3 regions of the Pseudomonas medicaginis genome follow, and region 1 is predicted to be linked to each of the others. Evidence: predicted binding sites of a transcription regulator. Region 1 holds the regulator's gene; each other region holds the start of a gene.
What was found. Region 1 encodes FliA, which starts transcription of late flagellar genes. Its sites were predicted from a motif close to CTAAAGTTTNNNNNNNNNNNGCCGNTAA; they were not measured.

Region 1 (7,025 bases):
GCCGGGGTCGGTGCCGAAGCGATGGCCGAGTCCAGTGCGTCAACGGCAAAGTTGCCCTTGCCATGCAACTGATCGAGCAAGGCTTCGAATTCGTCGTCGGTGATGTCCGAGCTGTCGCCCGCCGCTTTCGGAGCGGCCGGGGCCGCTGGCGGAGCAACGGCATCCGCCGCGAACTGGCCCTTGCCGTGAAGCTGGTCGAGCAGCGACTCGAACTCGGCATCGGTGATTTCATCGCTGGAGGTCCCGTCGGCGACCGGCGCGGCAGGTGCAACCGGAGCGGCCGGTGCCTCGGCCTGGGCCTTGACGGTATTGAGGGAGTCCAGCAGTTGTTCGAATTCGTTATCGGTGATGTCGCCCGATTCCTCGGCGACCGGTTCTTCCACCACTACCTCGACAGCTGGCGCCGCTTCGTCAGCCGACTGCGGCTCGGCCAGGCGCGACAGCGCGGCGAGGAGCTCGGGGGTGGCAGGGGTAATCGGCGAGCGCTCACGCACTTCGCTGAACATGCTGTTGACCGCATCCAGCGCTTCGAGCACCACGTCCATCAACTCCGAATCAACGCGACGCTCACCCTTGCGCAGGATGTCGAACACGTTCTCGGCAATGTGACAGCACTCCACCAGCTCGTTGAGCTGGAGGAAGCCGGCGCCTCCTTTTACAGTGTGGAAACCGCGAAAAATTGCATTGAGCAGGTCCGCATCATCAGGTCGGCTTTCCAGCTCGACCAGCTGTTCGGACAGTTGCTCTAGAATCTCGCCGGCCTCAACCAGGAAATCCTGAAGGATCTCTTCATCGGCGCCGAAGCTCATTAATGGCTGCTCCTAAAATAGGGCTAAATCAAAATCCAAGGCTGGACAGCAGATCGTCCACATCGTCCTGACCGGACATAACGTCTTCTCTTTTATCGGCATGAATTTGCGGACCTTCACCCTGCGAGAGATGTTTTTGTGGATCTTTTTCAGCAAGCATCGCTTCACGGTCGTGTTCGATGCCTGCAAAGCGGTCGACCTGGCTGGCCATCAGCACCAGTTTGAGCAGGTTGCTTTCCACTTCGGTGACCAGTTGGGTCACACGCTTGATCACCTGGCCGGTCAGGTCCTGATAGTCCTGGGCCAGCAGAATGTCGTTGAGGTTGCTTGCCACCGCGCGGTTCTCGGTGCTGCTGCGCGTCAGGAAACCGTCGACCCGACGGGCCAGTTCCCGGAACTCTTCAGCGCCGACTTCGCGACGCATGAACCGGCCCCAGTCGGTGCTCAAGGCCTGGGCTTCTTCGCTCAGGCCATTGACCAGCGGCGTTGCACTTTCCACCAGGTCCATGGTGCGGTTGGCGGCGGCCTCGGTCAGCTTGACCACATACCCCAGGCGCTCGGTGGCGTCGGTGATCTGCGAGACTTCCTCGGCCTGCGGCATGTGCGGGTCGATCTGGAAATTGACAATCGCGCTGTGCAGTTCACGCGTGAGCTTGCCCACTTCCTGATACAGACCGCGGTCACGGGTCTGGTTGAGCTCATGGATCATTTGAACCGCATCGCCAAAGCGACCTTTTTCAAGGCTGTCGACCAGTTCGCGGGCATGTTTTTTCAGGGTCGATTCGAAATCGCCCATTGAAGATTCGTTGTCCATAGCTCCCCCGTGGCGCCGTTAACCGATGCGTTCGAAGATTTTTTCGATCTTCTCTTTCAACGCCTGGGCCGTGAAGGGTTTGACCACATAGCCGTTTACACCAGCCTGGGCCGCTTCGATGATCTGCTCGCGCTTGGCTTCGGCAGTGACCATCAGCACCGGAAGATGCTTGAGTTTTTCGTCGGCACGCACTTGGCGCAGCAGGTCGATACCGGTCATGCCCGGCATGTTCCAGTCGGTGACCAGGAAATCGAAGTTGCCACTGTGCAACATCGGGAGCGCAGTGGTCCCGTCATCTGCTTCGGCCGTGTTGGTGAACCCAAGGTCACGCAACAGGTTTTTAATGATCCGCCGCATCGTTGAGAAGTCATCAACGATGAGGATTTTCATGTTCTTGTCCAATTCGACCTCCAAGCAGTCTTAAACGCGCCCAGCACCTGGACGCGCCATTTCAATCAATCCGGCACAACGCTCGACAACAGCCTGGAGCACAACGGACGGAGACTGGCGCAGTACCTGCCAGGCCAGCCTCGTTCGCAGTGTCCCCACACTGCCTGTCAGCGCGCTCGCCACTCCCCCAAACGCCCCCGCAAACGGGCCGCGCACTGGCTGTGTAACTGGCTGACCCGCGATTCGCTGACCCCCAGGACCTCACCGATTTCCTTGAGATTCAGCTCTTCGTCGTAGTACAGCGCCAAGACCAGTCGCTCACGCTCCGGCAAATTGGCAATCGCATCCGCCAGCGCGCTCTGGAAACGCTCATCTTCCAGGTCACGCGATGGCTCCATGTGAGCACTCGCGCCATCCTCATGCAGCCCTTCGTGTTCGCCGTCCTGAAGCAGGTCGTCGAAACTGAACAGGCGGCTGCCCAAGGTATCGTTCAAAATCCCGTAATAATCATCGAGACTCAACTGGAGTTCGGCCGCAACTTCGTGATCTTTAGCGTCACGTCCGGTTTTCGCTTCAATTGCCCGAATCGCGTCGCTGACCATGCGGGTATTGCGGTGCACCGAACGCGGGGCCCAATCGCCCTTGCGGACTTCATCGAGCATCGCCCCGCGAATGCGTATACCGGCATAGGTCTCGAAACTGGCACCCTTGCTGGCGTCGTATTTGTTCGACACTTCAAGCAGGCCGATCATGCCGGCCTGGATCAAGTCCTCGACCTGCACGCTGGCTGGCAATCGCGCCAGCAAGTGATAGGCGATACGCTTGACCAGTGGCGCGTAACGCTCGATCAATTCGTACTGGGCGTCCCGTGCCGATTTTTTGTAGAGGTGGTTGTAACCGCTGGCTGTCATAGCACGGGCCCTGCTGTTTGTTGCACAAGACGCTCGACGAAAAATTCCAGATGCCCGCGAGGGTTGGCCGGCAGCGGCCAGGTGTCGACCTTCTGGGCGATCGCCTTGAACGCCAGCGCGCATTTGGAACGTGGAAAGGCTTCATAAACGGCACGTTGCTTCTGGACGGCCTTGCGCACGCTTTCGTCGTACGGCACGGCGCCGACGTATTGTAGGGCGACGTCCAGGAAGCGATCGGTGACCTTGGTCAACTTGGCGAACAGGTTGCGTCCTTCCTGCGGGCTCTGGGCCATGTTGGCCAGGACGCGGAAGCGGTTCATGCCATAGTCGCGGTTAAGCAGTTTGATCAGGGCGTAGGCGTCGGTGATGGACGTTGGCTCATCGCAGACCACCAGCAGCACTTCCTGGGCGGCGCGCACGAAACTGACGACCGAGTCGCCGATGCCGGCCGCGGTGTCGATCACCAGCACATCGAGGTTGTCGCCGATGTCACTGAAAGCCTGGATCAGGCCCGCGTGCTGCGCCGGGGTCAGGTGAACCATGCTCTGGGTGCCCGAGGCCGCCGGCACGATGCGAATCCCGCCCGGCCCCTGCAACAACACGTCGCGCAGTTCGCAACGGCCTTCGATCACGTCCGCCAGGGTGCGCTTGGGGGTAAGCCCCAGCAACACGTCGACGTTCGCCAGGCCCAGGTCGGCGTCCAGCAGCATGACCCGTCGGCCAAGCTCTGCCAGAGCCAGGGACAAGTTCACTGACACGTTAGTCTTCCCGACGCCACCTTTGCCGCCGGTCACCGCGATCACCTGTACGGGATGCATGCTGCCCATGTTCGTTCTTTACCTTGTCTTCTTAGACGGAGGCCACATTACTGGCTGCGCGTTCGCATACGGAACAATGCAAGGCAGGCCATCGATGTAGGTACAAAAAATTTTCATGATTACCTCAGCCGACCTGCTTGGTCGGGCTGTGGTAGATATCAGCGAACATGTCAGCCATGGCTTCTTCGCTGGGTTCTTCCTGCATTTGCACACTCACGGCACGACTGACCAGTTGATGACGGCGCGGCAGATGCAAATCATCCGGGATCCGCGGCCCGTCGGTCAGGTAGGCCACCGGTAGTTCATGACCGATCGCCAGGCTCAACACCTCGCCCAGGCTTGCCGTTTCGTCCAGCTTAGTCAGGATGCAGCCGGCCAGCCCGCAGCGTTTGTAGCTGTGGTATGCGGCGGTTAGAACCTGTTTCTGGCTGGTGGTTGCCAACACGAGATAATTTTTTGACTTGATGCCGCGCCCGGCCAGGCTTTCGAGCTGCATGCGCAGGGCCGGATCGCTGGCTTGCAGGCCTGCGGTATCGATCAGCACGACGCGTTTGCGCAGCAGCGGCTCCAGCGCCTGGGCCAGGGATTGCCCCGGATCCACATGGGTCACCGACACATTGAGGATCCGGCCCAGGGTCTTGAGTTGTTCCTGGGCACCGATGCGGAAACTGTCCATGCTCACCAGGGCGATGCTCTGGGCGCCGTACTTGAGTACATAACGGGCGGCGAGCTTGGCCAGGGTGGTGGTCTTGCCCATGCCGGCAGGGCCGACCATGGCAATTACCCCGCCCTCTTCCAACGGCTCGACTTCCGGGGTCGCGATCATCCGCGCCAGGTGCGCCAACAACATGCGCCAGGCCTGGCGCGGCTCTTCGATGCCATTGATCAGCGCCAGCAGGTCCCGGGACAACGGACCGGACAGGCCGATGCGTTGCAGGCGACGCCACAGATTGGCCTGGGCCGGACGGCTGCCTTGCAGCTGGTTCCAGGCCAGGGAGCCGAGTTGGACTTCCATCAACTCGCGCAGGCTGTTGAGTTCAAAGCGCATCGAGTCCAGGGCGCGCGGGTCGAGCCCACGGGCTGGCGCGGCAGGCGCTGGCTCCGGACGACGCGGTTCGGCCTGGGCCTGTTCGATCAGTGGTTCGGCAGCGGTCAATGGCAGGCCGGCGGTCAGTGGCTGACCGGCGAACAATTGACGATTGGTACCCGCCGCCCCTTCGCCTTCGCTGCTGCGCAGGCTCAGTTCGGCTTGGGCGCTGGCGATGCGCGACTGGGTCTTGCGCAGCTCGTCTTCGAGTTCCATGTTCGGAATCCGTGGAGCCAGCGCCGACAATTTGTAATCCAGGGCCGCCGTCAGTTCGACACCGCCGGCAATACGACGGTTGCCAATGATGGCTGCTTCAGCGCCCAGCTCGTCACGAACCAGTTTCATGGCCTGACGCATGTCGGCGGCGAAAAAACGCTTCACTTGCATAAACCACTACCTCAGCCGTTGGGCCCTACTGTCGCAACGATGGTCACTTGCTTGTTGTCCGGTATTTCCTGATACGCCAGCACATGCAGCCCCGGGACCGCGAGGCGCCCGAATCGCGAGAGCATCGCGCGAATCGGACCGGCCACCAGCAGGATCACCGGTTGGCCTTGCATTTCCTGCCGCTGGGCTGCTTCGATCAACGAACGCTGCAGCTTCTCGGCCATGCTTGGCTCCAGCAGGACACCCTCTTCCGAGCCTTGTCCTGCCTTCTGCAGACTATTGAGCAATATCTGTTCCAACCTTGGCTCCAAGGTGATCACAGGCAGCTCAGACTCAGTGCCTACAATGCTTTGGACGATTGCACGGGACACGCCAACCCGAACCGCAGCCACCAAGGCGGCGGTATCTTGACTCTTGGAGGCGTTGTTGGCGATGGCTTCGGCGATACTGCGTATGTCACGCACGGGCACCTGTTCGGCCAGCAGCGCCTGCAACACCTTGAGCAACTGCGACAACGAAACCACGCCCGGCACCAGCTCCTCAGCCAGCTTCGGCGAGCCTTTGGCCAATACTTGCAGCAGTTGCTGGACTTCTTCGTGGCCAATCAGCTCGCTGGAATGCTTGTACAGGATCTGGTTCAAGTGCGTCGCCACCACGGTACTGGCGTCCACCACGGTATAGCCGAGGGACTGGGCCTGGGCCCGCTGGCTGATTTCAATCCACACCGCCTCCAGGCCGAAAGCCGGATCCTTGGCGGTGATGCCGTTGAGGCTGCCGTAGACCTGGCCGGGGTTGATCGCCAATTCACGGTCGGGATAGATCTCGGCTTCGGCCAGGATCACCCCCATCAACGTCAGGCGGTACGCGCTCGGCGCCAGGTCGAGGTTGTCGCGGATGTGCACGGTGGGCATCAGGAAGCCCAGGTCCTGGGAGAGCTTCTTGCGCACCCCCTTGATCCGCGCCAGCAACTGACCACCCTGGTTGCGGTCGACCAATGGAATCAGGCGATAACCGACTTCCAGGCCGATCATATCGATAGGGGTCACGTCATCCCAACCCAGCTCCTTGGTTTCCATGGCGCGGGCTGGCGACGGCAGCAGTTCCTGCTGGCGCTTGACCTCTTGCAGGGCCTGGACCTTCTGCACGTTCTGCTTCTTCCAGAAGAGGTAGGCACCACCTGCCGCCATGGCCGCCATGCTCAGGAAGGAGAAATGCGGCATCCCGGGCACAATCCCCATCACCGCCATCAAGCCAGCAGCCACTGCCAAGGCCTTGGGCGAGGCAAACATTTGCCGGCCGATCTGCTTGCCCATGTCTTCGGAGCCCGAAGCACGGGTCACCATGATCGCGGCCGCTGTGGATAACAACAGTGATGGCAATTGCGCCACCAAACCGTCACCGATGGTCAGCAAGGCGTAGACCTTGCCGGCATCGCCGAAGCTCATGCCATTCTGGAAGATACCGACGGCCATGCCACCGACCAGGTTGATGAACAGAATCAGCAAACCGGCGATGGCGTCACCGCGCACGAATTTGCTGGCACCGTCCATGGAGCCATAGAACTCGGCTTCCTGGGCCACCTCCAGGCGACGCAGCTTGGCCTGGCTCTGGTCGATCAGGCCGGCGTTGAGATCGGCGTCGATCGCCATCTGCTTGCCGGGCATCGCATCGAGGGTGAAACGCGCGCTCACCTCGGAAATCCGCCCGGCGCCCTTGGTCACCACGACGAAGTTGATGATCATCAAAATGGCGAAGACCACGATACCAACCACGTAGTTACCGCCGATCACCACTTCACCGAAGGCCTGG
Region 2 (7,025 bases), 2.2 Mb from region 1:
ACCCCCGCGACCAGGGTCAACGGGTCGCCGATGATCGGCAGCCAACTGAGCAGCAACGACCAACGACCGAAGCGCTGGTAATGGACGCGGGCCTTGTCCAGGTGGGTAGGGCTGACCGGAAACCAGCGCCGGTCCTTGAAGTGTTCCAGGCGCGTGCCCAGCCACCAGTTCACCAGCGATCCCAGAACGTTGCCGACGGTGGCGACACCCAGCAACAGCCAGGCGGCATGGCGCTCGCCGAGCAACAGGCCGACCAACAAGGCTTCCGATTGCAGCGGCAACAAGGTCGCCGCGCCGAACGCCGCCAGGAACAAGCCGATATAGGCTTGGCCCATCAGTGGGCCGGGTAATCCGCCACTACGGTTTGGGTCCCGTCTTTTTTCAGGCCGATCACCTGATAAGCGTCGCTCATGCCGTCCATTTCCATGCCGGGCGAGCCCATGGGCATGCCCGGTGCGGCCACGCCGAGCAAGTCATCGCGCTTGCTCAACGCCAGCACCTGGTCGGCCGGGACATGGCCTTCGACAAATTTGCCGTTGATTTCGGCGGTGTGGCAGGAGCGCAGGTTCGGCGCCACGCCCAGGCGTTGCTTGACCGAACTCATATCGGCTTCGACATGGTCATTGACCTTGAAACCATTGTCTTGCAGGTGCGAGATCCACTTTTTGCAGCAGCCGCAGTTGGCATCGCGGTGCACATCAATGCTGATCGGTTCGGCGGCCTGGGCCAGGGTGGTCATGAACAGAGCGCTCAAGGCAAGCAGGTGCAGGGGGTTGGCCATGAAGGAGGTCTCGTGTCGAACGGTTTGGTGCAAGGATAACAGAGTAGCGGGTACGAGCTGACGGGGGCCTGAGGCGGGAATTACAGAGTTGTCAGGTTGGGAGGCCGAATACAGTCCTGTGGGAGCGAGCTTGCTCGCGATAGCGGTTTGTCAGTCACGACCTTGCAACTGTTCCGACGCTATCGCGAGCAAGCTCGCTCCCACAGGGGATGGTGAGTTTTTAGCGCACCTTGAACCGCCCCATGATCGTATTCACCCGGCTGTTGGCTTCCAGCAGTTGTCGGGTATTGGCTTCGCTGGCCAAGCCGCTCTCCACCAGTTGCTCCACCATGTGGCGGATTTGCACCATGCTGCGATTGATCTCCTCGGTCACCGCGCTCTGTTGTTCGGCGGCCGTGGCGATCTGGGTGCTCAGGCTGTTGATCTGGCTGACGGAACCGGCCATTTCATCCAGGCCCGAGTTGACTCGGGATGTGGCATCGGCGGCCGACTGGCAACTGGCCTGGGTGTTTTCCATGGCCGCGACCGACGAGCTCACGCCTTGGGTCAGGCGTGTCAGCATTTCGTTGATTTCCGAGGTACTGGCCTGGGTGCGGGCCGCGAGGGCGCGGACTTCGTCGGCCACCACGGCAAAACCACGGCCTTGCTCACCGGCCCGGGCGGCCTCAATGGCTGCGTTGAGCGCCAGCAGGTTGGTCTGCCCGGCGATGGCGCCGATCACGCCCAGGATCTCGGTGATACGTTGGGCGTCCTGTTGCATGCTCTCGACCTTGCGGGTGGCGCTGGCCACTTCATCGATCAATGCCACCACACTGGTGGACGCCTCGCCGACCACCACCCGGGAGCGATCGGCGTGCTGGTTGGCGCGTTGGGTGAACGCGGCGGTTTCGGCGGCGTTTTGCGCAACGCTTTCAGCCGTGGAGCTCATCTGGGTGATGGCGGTCACGGTCTGGTCGGTTTCCGAAGCGTGGCGCATCAGGATTTCGCTGGTGTGGGCCGAGGTCCGCTGCAGGTCACCGAGGCTCGACGCCATGGCGCCGGTGGCCTGGGTGACTTCACCGATCATGCCTTGCAGGTAAGCGATGAAGCGGTTGACCGAATGACCGATAGCCCCCAATTCATCCTCGGCCCGGATGGTGATTCGGCGGGTCAGGTCGGCGTCGCCCGTTGACAAGGCGTCGATGTTGCCCTTGAGGATCTTCATGCGGTTGGTCAGTTGACGGATCGCGTACAACTGCATCAGTACCAGCAGGATCACCATCGGGATCTGCAGCAGGCTCAGCGTGCTCAGTACGTCGTCGCGCTGGGCGGTGATCAGGCGGGTGGGCAGTGCCGTCGCCAGGAACCACGGCGAACCTTCGATAGGACGCATGAAGAAGGTGCTGGCCTCGCCGTTGTTGTCGAACTCGACCCGTTGCAACGGCTGCTCACGCTTGGCCAGGCCCGCCTTGACCTGGGCGGCGAATGGTGAAGTGGCCGCCAGTTCGCTGATGTTTTTCAGCACGATCGACCCGTTGATGCGTGAACTGTTGCTGATGATCTTGCCGTCGCCTTCGACGATCAGCATTTCGGCGCTCAGGTCAGCTTCCTTCCGCGCCACCAGGTCGTTGAAGAAGCCCAGGGTCACGTCGATGGTGGACACGCCGTAAGGCGCGCCGTTTTTCTGAATGGCCATGGCGCAGTTGGTGCGCGGTTCGGCGCTGGCGTCGTCTTTGTACGCCGCAGCCCAGGCACATTTCCCAGGAGGGGTGGCCATGCCGCCCTTGTGCCAGGGTTGTTCGTAATAGTTGGGGGCGGCGTCACTGTTCCAGAAGGTATTGACCACCAGTTTGCCGGACGCGTCGCGGTGCCAGAACGTGCTGAATTTGCTGCGCCCCTCGGCCCGCTGGTTGGGCAACGGCCAGATCCCACCGCCGAAGACTTTCAACTCGCCGTACTGGTCCACCAGCCCCGGCAATACTTTGTCGATGGCATCGCTGTCGAGCAACGGGATGGTCTGGGTGATGCTGCGTTGCTGGGCCTGGACTTTGTTCAGTTCACCCTGGATCTGCTCGGCAACCTCGGCGATGCGGTTCAGGACCACTTGTTCTTCAGTCTGGCGCAGCTTGGGGGCGACCAGGTAACTGATGCCCACCACGGTCAGGATGGACAGCACCAAGATGAATAGAACCAGGAACAGCGTGTAGCGAGCCTGAATCGTTCGGAATGCGGGCATGGGGGGTCCTTGCACGGAGGCGTCTTTCAAGAGCAATTGGGATGATCGTACCAATTTGTATCGACTCGTTCGTGCGAAGCTTGAATGCCGTGTATCGGCGGCGTTGGCGCCCGTGGGGGAAATGATCGCCCGTAGGCGAACAGTCGGGTTGGCCTGTACCATGGGCCGTCCGCGCGCTGCCCGTCATCGCTTGAACCAGCGTCACCCCGGCGGGCTCGGGCTACAGAACGGAAACATTCAGGAAATTGGCAATGACTCATTCACAACGCTTGAAATACTCGATTCTGATCGTCCTCGTGGTCCTCGCGATCATGCTGGGCCTGTCCTGGATGCAGGGCAAGGGCATGATCAGCGAGCAGCTGTTCCAATACATCGCCATTGCAGTGGCGGTCATCGTGGTAGTGATCAACGGCGTGATGCGGCGCAAGGTCAAGTCCTGAGCACCGGCGTCAATCCTCGGCCTCGAGTACGGCCATCGCGTTGGGATGCAGCCGGTAGCTTTTATCGGGGTTGAGGGTCACGACGCCCTCGCTGCACAGGCGCTTCAACACCTCGCGCACGCTGAGAAAGGACAACGGAATGTCCAGTCCCAATAACTGGCTGTGCACGCCACGTACACCCAGGCAACGGTTTTCGTGAGCGGCCTTGAGCAGCGCGTCGATGACTTTGAGGCGAATCAGGCTGGTCCTGAGCCCGAAGCTCTTGAGCAGGCGCCTGATGTGATCATTGCCACCGCGCTCTGGCAGCCTGTCGAATTCACGGTGGGTGGCGTTCAGCGAGATGCCGGTCGGCCTTGGCTTGCCCTCCATGGGCAGTTGCGCGTTACGCATGCAGAAACTCCTTACCAGCCTGATCAGAAAAGGTCACGAATACTCTCCTGTTATAGGACGAACGAGGACGCGCAATCATGAGGGCCGTGATGTGAAAAAAATGCCCGTGCTTCGTCAAACCCCCGTGTTCAAGCGGTGCCAGGCTATTAATTTTTTTTCATCCGGTTCGTTTTCAAGGGAGGCACATTCCGGTCCAGCACGCGGCGTGTGATGTCCCAGGCGGCCGAGTGCTTGTCTATCGGCGCAGCGGTAGCCGTCCTGGTTTCTGAAGTTTTCATCAGGAGTGAACGTGAGAATGTCCGGGCAGTTATCGAGGGTTGGCCTTGCAGGCGCTTTTCTGGGGATCGCGCTCGGGCTCAGCCCCGTGGTCAATGCGCAGGACGATGGGACACAGGCCAGTGCCGAGATCCGGCGCACCCGTTTCGGCGTGCCGCATATCCGGGCTCAGGACGAACGAGGGCTGGGTTATGGCATCGGTTATGCCTACGCCCAGGACAATCTGTGCCTGCTGGCCAATGAGATCGTCACGGTCAATGCCCAGCGCTCGCGTTATTTCGGGCCCGAGCAGGTGACCGTCGAACAGCGGCAGAACCGCGTCAGCGATCTGTTTTTCAGCTGGCTCAACACGCCGCAAGCGGTTTCCGGGTTCTGGCAGGCCCAGACGCCTCAAGTGCAGCAACTGGTCGAGGGGTATGTGGCGGGCTACAACCGTGTGTTGGCCGAGCGCAAGGCCAAGGGCTTGCCCGAGCAGTGCGCCAGCGAGTGGGTACGGCCGATCACCGCACTGGACCTGGTCAAGTTGACCCGTCGGTTGTTGGTGGAAGGTGGCGTCGGCCAGTTCGCCGAAGCCCTGGCTGGCGCGCAGCCGCCCCAGGCGACGGCACTCGCCGCTGCCCCGGCCGCCCATTTCGCCGCCGCCGCGACCCGTCAGCAGCGGTTTGCCCTGGACCGCGGCAGCAATGCGCTGGCCATCGGCAGTGAGCGTTCGTTCAACGGTCGTGGGATGTTGCTGGCGAACCCGCATTTTCCGTGGGTAGGCGGCATGCGTTTCTACCAGATGCACCTGACCATCCCCGGCAAGCTGGACGTCATGGGGGCGGCGCTGCCAGGCTTGCCGATGATCAACATCGGTTTCAGCCAGCACCTGGCCTGGACCCACACCGTCGACAGTTCAAAACATTTCACCCTGTACCGTCTGCAACTCGACCCGAAGGACCCGACTCGCTACTTGCTCGATGGCAAGTCCGTACCGATGAGCCAACAGGCGGTCACGGTGGACATCAAGCAACCCGACGGCCAGGTGCAGAGGGTTTCTCGCGTGGTCTATGGCTCTGAGTTCGGCCCGGTCGTGCAGTGGCCTGGCCGGCTGGACTGGGACAACCGATTCGCCTACAGCCTGCGGGATGCGAACCTGGAAAACGATCGGGTACTGGCCCAGTGGTACGCCATGAACAAGGCGGTCACGCTCAAGGATCTGCAGGACGCCGTCCATGAGATCCAGGGCATTCCCTGGGTCAATACCCTGGCGGTGGACGACCAGGGACAAAGCCTCTACATGAATGTGTCGGTGGTGCCGAACGTCGATGCCGACAAATTGGCCCGGTGCAGCGATCCCAGGGCCGGGTTGCAACTGATCGTGCTGGATGGCGCGCGCAGTGAATGTGCCTGGGACAACGATTCCAAGGCGGCGCAGAAGGGCATCTATGCCGCCGACAAGCTCCCGCAACTGCTGCGCCGCGATTATGTGCAGAACGCCAACGACTCGGCCTGGATGGTCAACCCCGCGCAGCCCTTGTCCGGTTATTCCCCGTTGATCAGCCAGCACGGCCAGCCGCTAGGCCTGCGGGCGCGTTTTGCGCTGGAACGGATGGGCCAATTGGCCAAGGGCGGGCCGGTGAAGGTCGAGGATTTGCAGCGCATGGTCATGGACGATCAGGTTTACCTGGCTGACCAGGTGATGCCGGACCTGCTAGGGGTTTGCACCGGTGATCTGGGGGCCGATGCTGCGGCAATGAGCGAGGCCTGTGCCAGCCTCAAGGCTTGGGATCGCAAGGCAGGTTTGAATAGCGGCCTGGGGTTCGTGCATTTCCAGCAGATCATGGCGCGACTGCAAGCGGTGCCCGATTCGTGGCGCGTGGCGTTCGACCCCAAGGACCCGCAACACACCCCGCGTGGCCTGGCGACCGAGCGACCGCCCGTGCTCAAGGCCGTGCGCGAAGCCATGCTGGCTTCGGTGGCGGCGGTGAAGGCTTCCGGGTTATCGAAGGACAGTCGATGGCAGGACGTCCAGGTGAGCAGCAGTGGCAGCCGACAGACACCGATCCACGGTGGTCCCGGGGAGTTGGGCATCTATAACGCGATCCAGAGCGTGCCGGGGGCGAACGGCAAGCGGGAAGTGGTCAGCGGTACCAGCTACCTGCAAGTGGTGACGTTTGACGGTAAAGGGCCGCAAGCCCAGGGGTTGCTGGCGTTCTCCATTTCCAGCGATCCCGCCTCGCCTTATTCGGCCGACCAGACCCAGGCGTTTTCGCAGAAACAGTGGAGCGCGCTGCCATTCACCGAACAGCAGATCAAGGCCGATCCGGACTATCAGGCCGTGACTATCCGTGAACGTGAAGAGGCGGGCAGGGTGGCGACGCACTAACGGCTTTTGTACTTGTACACGAAGGCGGCACATTCGGCATTTCAGTGACCGGCACACCGCCTTCGCGAGCAGGCTCGCTCCCACAGAAAGCTTTCAGTGTGTGGCCGGACGTTGCCCGATGGAATTGAGGACCGGGTTGCCGTCCTTGTTCCGGGTCAGGTAGACCGGCAGGACTTTCGGCAACGAAGCCACGAGGTTCTGCACTTCGCGGACGTTGTAGACGCCGCCGACTCGCAAGTCGCCAGTGCTGTTGTCAGCCAGCATCACGGGACGGTCGAGGTAGCGGTTGATCAGTGGCAGTGCGTCGCTGAGGGCGAGGTTGTCCAGCACCAGTTTGCCGTTGCGCCATGCCAGCGAGCTGTCATTGGGGTCTGTCTCACGGACTTGGGGCTGATGGTCACCCGTCTTGTAGCTCGCTTGCATGCCCGGCGAGAGTTGCAGGCCATCGTGGGTGAATGCCTGGTTGCTGGTGACCCTGACCGAACCTTCAACCAGGGTGACCCGTACCTGGTCTTGATACATCCACACGTTGAAACGCGTACCGGTCACACGCAC
Region 3 (7,025 bases), 1.3 Mb from region 1:
CGTCGCCCAACTGCACATCGATTCGGGCTGGGTGCCAGCCGAGACCAAGCTCAACGAATTCGAAGCGGCGATCCGTACCGTGTGCGAACCGATCTTCGAAAAACCGTTAAAAGATATTTCCTTCGGCCAGGTGCTGATGCGCCTGTTCCAGACTGCGCGACGCTTCAACATGGAGGTTCAGCCACAGTTGGTGCTGTTGCAGAAAACCCTGTTGAACATCGAAGGCCTCGGTCGCCAGTTGTACCCGGACCTCGACTTGTGGAACACCGCCCAACCGTTCCTCGAACGCTGGATGCGCGAGCGTGTCAGCCCGCGGACCTTGCTGGGCAACGTGCAGAGCCAGTTCGAGCAGATTCCGCACCTGGCCAACATGACCCGCGACCTGCTCGAACGCATGTCCCAACCCCACGCCCACGACCCGGCGCCACCGTGGCACCGACGCAAGGACGACTGGCTGTTGCGCCTGTTGGGCGCGGCTCACCTGGGTGGCGGCGCGGTACTGGCGACCGGTGGGCCGCTGAGCCAGCTGGGTCACTGGCCGGCCGGTATCATGATGGTGGTCGGTCTGTATCTGGTCGTTCGCCGATAGCCAGCACCGGTTCACGCTGGCACACTGTTTCAATGCTGGGTCCGCCGACGTCAAGGTGCGCGGCCCATGGTCGGAGTCAACGATGAAAAACTGGCAGGACGAGATCAAGTGGGACGCTGACGGCCTGGTGCCGGCCATCGCCCAGGACCACAAGACCGGGCGCGTATTGATGATGGCCTGGATGAACCGCGAAGCGCTGGCCCTGACCGCCGCCGAGAACCGCGCCATCTATTGGTCACGTTCCCGTGGCAAGCTGTGGCGCAAAGGTGAAGAGTCCGGGCACGTGCAGCACCTGCATGAAATGCGCCTGGACTGCGACGGCGACGTCATCATCCTGATGGTCGAGCAAGTCGGTGAGATTGCCTGCCACACCGGCCGTCAAAGCTGCTTCTATCGCGTCTTCGAGAACGGCGACTGGAAAACCGTCGACCCGGTGCTCAAGGACCCGCACGCCATTTATTCAGGACATACCCATGAGTGACACCCTGACCCGCCTGGCCCAGGTGCTGGAAGAGCGCAAGGGCGCCGCGGCTGACAGCTCCTATGTCGCCAGCCTGTACCACAAGGGCTTGAACAAGATTCTGGAAAAAGTCGGCGAAGAGTCGGTCGAGACCATCATCGCCGCCAAGGACGCCGCCATCAGCGGCGACTGCAGCGACGTGATCTACGAGACCGCCGACCTGTGGTTCCACAGCCTGGTCATGCTGGCCCAACTGGGGCAGCACCCGCAGGCCGTACTGGATGAACTGGACCGTCGATTCGGTCTGTCCGGACACGTCGAGAAAGCCTCGCGCCCGTCCGCCTGATCAATTTTTGAGAGGAGTAGCCACATGGGTATCTTTGACTGGAAACACTGGGTCGTCATCCTGGTCGTCGTGGTGCTGGTGTTCGGTACCAAGAAACTGAAAAACCTCGGCACCGATGTCGGCGAGTCGATCAAGGGTTTTCGCAAGGCCATGAACGACGACGAAAAACCGGCCGACCCGTCGGCGGCTGCTGGCCAACCGGCGCAGCCGAGCCAACCGGTCCCCCCCCAGGCCAGCCAGCCTGTGAATGCGCCGCACACCATCGACGTGCAGGCTCAGAAAGTCGAAGAGCCAATCCGCAAAGACTCGTGAGCACTGACTAATGTTTGGGATCAGCTTCACTGAACTGCTGCTCGTCGGCCTCGTCGCCCTGCTGGTATTGGGTCCCGAGCGCCTGCCGGGGGCTGCGCGCACCGCCGGTCTGTGGATCGGACGCCTGAAGCGCAGCTTCAATGCGATCAAACAGGAAGTTGAACGTGAAATCGGCGCTGACGACATCCGTCGGCAACTTCACAACGAACATATTCTGTCCCTGGAACAGGAAGCACGGAAAATCTTCACGCCGCCCCAGCAGGAACCGACGCCGGTCCAGCCCGTGGCCGAACCGACGATTGCGCCACAGGCGCCGATGGATGGTGCGCAGCCGATGGCTGAACCGGCGCCAGTGACACCGACGGTAGCGGATACAGCGCCCCCTGCTGTTCCTGCGCCTAACGACCCTACTTTGCCGCCGCGAGCCCCATGAGCGATATCCCTGAAAACGACCAGCCGATGCCGCTGGTATCGCACCTCACCGAGTTGCGCACCCGCCTGCTGCGTTGCGTGGCGGCGATTTTCATCATCTTCGCCGGGCTGTTCGCCTTCACCCAGCAGATCTACACCTTCGTCTCCACGCCGCTGCGCCAGTACCTGCCCGTAGGGGCGACGATGATCGCCACCGACGTGTCGTCACCGTTCCTGACGCCATTGAAGCTGACGATGATGGTCTCGTTGTTCCTGGCGATCCCGGTGATCCTGCACCAGATCTGGGGCTTCATTGCACCGGGCCTGTACAAGCATGAAAAACGCATTGCCGTGCCGCTGCTGGTGTCCAGCATCCTGCTGTTCTACACCGGCATGGCCTTCGCCTATTACCTGGTGTTCCCGCTGATCTTCAAGTTCTTCGCCGCCGCCACCCCGGCGGGCGTGGAAATGATGACCGACATCAGCAGCTACCTGGATTTCGTCATGACGCTGTTCTTCGCCTTCGGCGTGGCGTTTGAAATCCCGGTGGCGGTGGTGCTGCTGGTGTGGATCGGCGTGGTCGACGTGGTCTACCTGAAGAAGATCCGTCCCTACGTGATCATTGGCTGCTTCGTGGTCGGCATGATCCTGACCCCGCCGGACATTTTCTCCCAGACCCTGCTGGCAGTACCGATGTGGCTACTGTTCGAGATCGGCATCCTGTTCGGCGCCCTGGTGCGCAAGCGCCGGGAAGAAGAACCCGAGGATCAATCGGTCGATGACCACAACGACCAGCCGCCAGCGACCCAAGCGTGAACCTGCTGCTGCTCGAAGAGGCCGATTTCATCGAGCCTGACCGCGTGATCCTGAGCGATCGCCGGTTGACCCACATGCAGGACGTCCATCGCAGTGCCGTCGGTGACACCCTGCGGGTCGGGCGCATCGGCGGGTTGATGGGCTCGGCTCAGGTGCTGCGCCTGGAAGCTCGCGAAGCCGAACTGCAAGTGACCCTCGACCAGGCACCACCGGCCAAGTTGCCGTTGACCCTGGTACTCGCCCTTCCACGTCCGAAAATGCTCCGACGGGTGTTCCAGACGGTCGCCACCATGGGCGTGCCGCGGGTGGTGCTGGTCAACAGCTATCGCGTGGAAAAGAGCTTTTGGCAGACGCCGTTCCTCGAACCCGAGGCCATCCGCGAGCAACTGATCCTGGGCCTGGAACAGGCCCGGGACAGCGTGCTGCCTGAGGTTGTTATCGAGAAACGCTTCAAGCCCTTCGTCGAAGACCGCCTGCCGGCCATCGCAAGCGGCACCCTCGGACTGGTCGGCCACCCTGGCAACCACCCACCCTGCCCGCGAGCGCTGACGGAACCGGTGACCTTGGCCATCGGCCCCGAAGGCGGTTGGATTCCCTACGAAATCGACCTATTGGGCAAGGCTGGCCTGCAACCGGTGCAGCTTGGCGAACGGATCCTGCGGGTCGAGACCGCGGTTACGGCGCTGCTTGCCCGGTTGTTCTGACCCAGGTAGTACCCATCCCAGACGACGACTGCTTAGCAGTCGAGCGGGAGCAAGTTCCCTCGCTACGAAAAGCCCCTGCGCCTATTTTCTACAGATCCCGCCAAAGCCGCCGATACAGTCCCCATAAAACCAATTCAACGCTCCAAGGGAGTATCAGCATGTTCCGGTGGCTTGCCCAGGGTCTGGGAAATGTAAGCGTTAATCGCAAACTCGGCGCAGGCTTCGGTCTGGTGCTGTTCCTTACTTTGATGATCGCATTCACCGGTTGGTCCGGCCTGGGCAATGTCATCAGCCGGGGCGATAAATTGGGGTTCATTGCCAGTCTCAACGACTTGAGCAAAGACTTGAACCTGGCCAGCATCGACTACAACACCACACGGGGCGAGAAAGGACCGCAACAGGTCAACGATCTGCTTGGCAAGCTCGAAGCCGGACTGAAAACCGCTCGCGAGTTGATCGAACAGCCGGCCGACGTCGCGCTGATCGATCAGCAACTGGCCGCCGTAGCCGAATACAAGAACGCCTTCGCCCAGATGACCAGCGCCACCGTCAGCCGCGAAGACGCCCGCAGCAAACTTGGCGCCAGCGCCGACAACGCTGTAGCCCGCGTCGCCGAAGTGGAAAAGGCGGCACTGCAAAGCGGCGATATCACCCAATTGAACAACGTGGTGGCGCTGAGCAAGGCGATCCAACAGGCGCGTTATCAGGTTCGCGGCTACACCTATAGCGGAAAAAGCGAGGCCCAGCAGCCCGCCATCGATGCCATCACCAATGTCCTGAAACTGCTGGTACGCTTGCCGGCCCAGCTACCCGAGGAACACGCCGATAGCCTGCAACAGGCCAGCGACTCGATGAACCTCTATCGTGCAGCGGTCAGCCAGTTCCGCGATTCCCAGCTCGATAATGGCGCCGCGTTGCAGCGCATGAGTGAGCAAGGCCACGTACTGATCGACTCCAGCCAGAAGCTCACCGTGTCCCAGACTGCCGTGCGCGACCACGATACAGCCCAGGCCAAGACCGTTCTCATCGCAGCGGCTGCACTGGCCCTGCTGCTAGGCGTGATTGCAGCACTGCTCATTACCCGGCAGATCGTCGGCCCGCTCGGCGAGACCTTGAAGGTTGCCGAGCGAGTGGCCGCCGGCGACCTGACCCATAACCTCACTTCTGACCGTCGCGACGAACTCGGCCAACTGCAACGCGCCATGCAAAGCATGACCGTGGGCCTACGGCAATTGATCGGCGGCATCAGCGACGGCGTGACCCAAATCGCCAGCGCCGCCGAACAGCTTTCAGCCGTGACCGAGCAGACCAGCGCCGGGGTCAACAGCCAAAAGGTGGAAACCGATCAGGTCGCCACCGCCATGCACGAAATGACCGCTACCGTGCAGGAAGTCGCACGCAACGCCGAGGAAGCTTCCGAAGCCGCCGTCGCAGCCGATCAGCAGGCCCGCGAGGGTGACAAGGTCGTCGGCGAAGCCATCTCTCAGATCGAACGCCTGGCGCGGGAAGTGGGCAACTCCACCGCCGCCATGGGTGACTTGAAGCGTGAAAGCGACAAGATCGGCAGCGTCCTGGATGTGATCAAGTCCGTGGCCCAGCAAACCAACCTGCTGGCCCTCAACGCCGCCATCGAAGCGGCCCGTGCCGGCGAAGCCGGTCGTGGGTTCGCTGTAGTGGCCGACGAAGTCCGCAGCCTGGCCCAGCGCACCCAGAAGTCGACCGAAGAAATCGAAGAACTGATCGTGGGCTTGCAAAGCGGTACTGAACAGGTCGCGACCATCATGGACAACAGCCGCAGCCTGACCGACAGCAGCGTCGAACTGACCCGCCGCGCCGGGAGCTCGCTGGAGAACATTACCCGTACAGTCTCGGCGATCCAGTCGATGAACCAGCAGATCGCTGCGGCGGCTGAGCAGCAGAGTGCGGTGGCTGAGGAGATCAACCGTAGCGTGCTGAATGTGCGTGATGTGTCGGAGCAGACTGCGTCGTCCAGTGAAGAAACTGCCGCCTCCAGTGCTGAGCTGGCGCGGTTGGGGGTTCATTTGCAGACGTTAGTGGGAAGGTTCCGGGTTTGATGTCTTGCGGTTGCCTTACTTAGATTTGTGTGTATATCCGTTATTTAGGTAACGGCTACTTATGGTTCCGCTCTTACAGCGGGTCACTTTCGAAAAGCCCGGAAGCCGGCCCAGTCGAAAGTAACCAAAGCGCTTTTGCCCCACCACTCGGTGCCTCGCCTAGGCTCGGCATGCCCTCTCTCCGGCATTGCTCCGTGGGCCCGCCGCGAAGGGCCATCCATGGCCCAGCGCGGCTACCTCGGCATCCATGCCGAGGTGCCCACTGCGCAATGCCTACGTTCAGCCATCGTGGTTAACGGGGCGTCCGAGATCAACGTCCACCGCGAGGCGGCCTGGTAGCCGACCTTTCTCTCCGGCCGTACCCCGATTCAAATGTGGGAGCGAGCTTGCTCGCGATGGCGGTGTGTCAGTTTGCGGTGATGTTGGATGTGCCGGCCTCTTCGCGAGCAAGCTCGCTCCCACAGGGGAAACGCGGTCCCCATCACGAACCAGGTCGGCTGTCAGGCCGCCTCGCGAGCAAGCTTTGCTCCCACAGATTGGACAGGTGTACGACCGGAAGAGCCAGGCCGGCTATAAGGCCGCCTTCGCGAGCAAGCCCGCTCCCACAATGGAATTGGCGTACACCTGAGAGAGCCAGGTCGGCTACCAGGCCGCCTCGCGGTGGACGTTGATTTCGGCGCCCCGTTAACCACGCTGGCCGAACGCAGGTATTGTGGAGTGGGCATCCCGGCATGGATGCCGGGATAGCCGCGCTGGGCCATGGATGGCCCTTCGCGGCGGCCCACGGAGCAATGCCTGCGTTCGGGCATGCCGAGCCTAGGCGAGGCACCGAGTGGTGGGGCATGTAGCGTTTTGCTTACTTTTGCGCTTCTCAAAAGTGAGCCGCTGTAAGAGCGGAACCATAAGTAGCCGTTACCTAAATAACGGATATACACACAAAGATCAGCCCTTCAGCACAGAGCTACACCGTCTTGCGCCATTGCCTACAACTACGCCAGAATCCGCCGGCTTGTGCGCCTTGGCCCTGGGCTCTAACGTTTGCAGGTCGCTGTCAGTTCAGCGACCGGGTTTAGCAGCTCGGCACATTATCAAGGCACGCAGGTCCGCTTTATGGCGGCTGCGCGTGGGGCACTTCGGTGCGCCGGGTTCCTTGATTCCTGGTCTGCTAACCCGCGCACAGTCGCCACCCTTTTCGTCTAGCAGCGATGTCTGGCGGCTCCATCAATCAAGGAGCGTCAACCATGCACAAGGTCACACACAACCCACCAGAAGCAGAAACCGACCCCAAGAAACTCCAGGAAGCCACCGACCG

Region 2: ACMTA2_RS18675 (methyl-accepting chemotaxis protein) is a predicted target of FliA. The motif match lies at 3,054-3,081, and genes of this name have one in related genera.
Region 3: ACMTA2_RS03140 (methyl-accepting chemotaxis protein) is a predicted target of FliA. The motif match lies at 3,727-3,754, and genes of this name have one in related genera.

What each region holds. Positions count from the first base shown of each region.
Region 1 covers NZ_OZ221631.1:2,063,883-2,070,907, reverse strand. The annotation lists gene ACMTA2_RS09130 (chemotaxis protein CheA) at 1-809, opposite strand, end outside; gene ACMTA2_RS09125 (protein phosphatase CheZ) at 838-1,623, opposite strand; gene ACMTA2_RS09120 (chemotaxis response regulator CheY) at 1,642-2,013, opposite strand; gene fliA (RNA polymerase sigma factor FliA) at 2,181-2,924, opposite strand; gene fleN (flagellar synthesis regulator FleN) at 2,921-3,751, opposite strand; gene flhF (flagellar biosynthesis GTPase FlhF) at 3,867-5,216, opposite strand; gene flhA (flagellar biosynthesis protein FlhA) at 5,228-7,025, opposite strand, start outside.
Region 2 covers NZ_OZ221631.1:4,235,902-4,242,926, reverse strand. The annotation lists gene ACMTA2_RS18685 (YqaA family protein) at 1-335, opposite strand, end outside; gene ACMTA2_RS18680 (DUF411 domain-containing protein) at 335-781, opposite strand; gene ACMTA2_RS18675 (methyl-accepting chemotaxis protein) at 1,002-2,996, opposite strand; gene ACMTA2_RS18670 (hypothetical protein) at 3,248-3,436, shown strand; gene ACMTA2_RS18665 (fe2+ zn2+ uptake regulation protein) at 3,446-3,826, opposite strand; gene pvdQ (bifunctional acylase PvdQ) at 4,122-6,470, shown strand; gene ACMTA2_RS18655 (FecR family protein) at 6,564-7,025, opposite strand, start outside.
Region 3 covers NZ_OZ221631.1:714,033-721,057, reverse strand. The annotation lists gene ubiB (ubiquinone biosynthesis regulatory protein kinase UbiB) at 1-589, shown strand, start outside; gene hisI (phosphoribosyl-AMP cyclohydrolase) at 672-1,070, shown strand; gene ACMTA2_RS03165 (phosphoribosyl-ATP diphosphatase) at 1,063-1,395, shown strand; gene ACMTA2_RS03160 (twin-arginine translocase TatA/TatE family subunit) at 1,420-1,707, shown strand; gene tatB (Sec-independent protein translocase protein TatB) at 1,718-2,140, shown strand; gene tatC (twin-arginine translocase subunit TatC) at 2,137-2,934, shown strand; gene ACMTA2_RS03145 (16S rRNA (uracil(1498)-N(3))-methyltransferase) at 2,931-3,638, shown strand; gene ACMTA2_RS03140 (methyl-accepting chemotaxis protein) at 3,797-5,713, shown strand.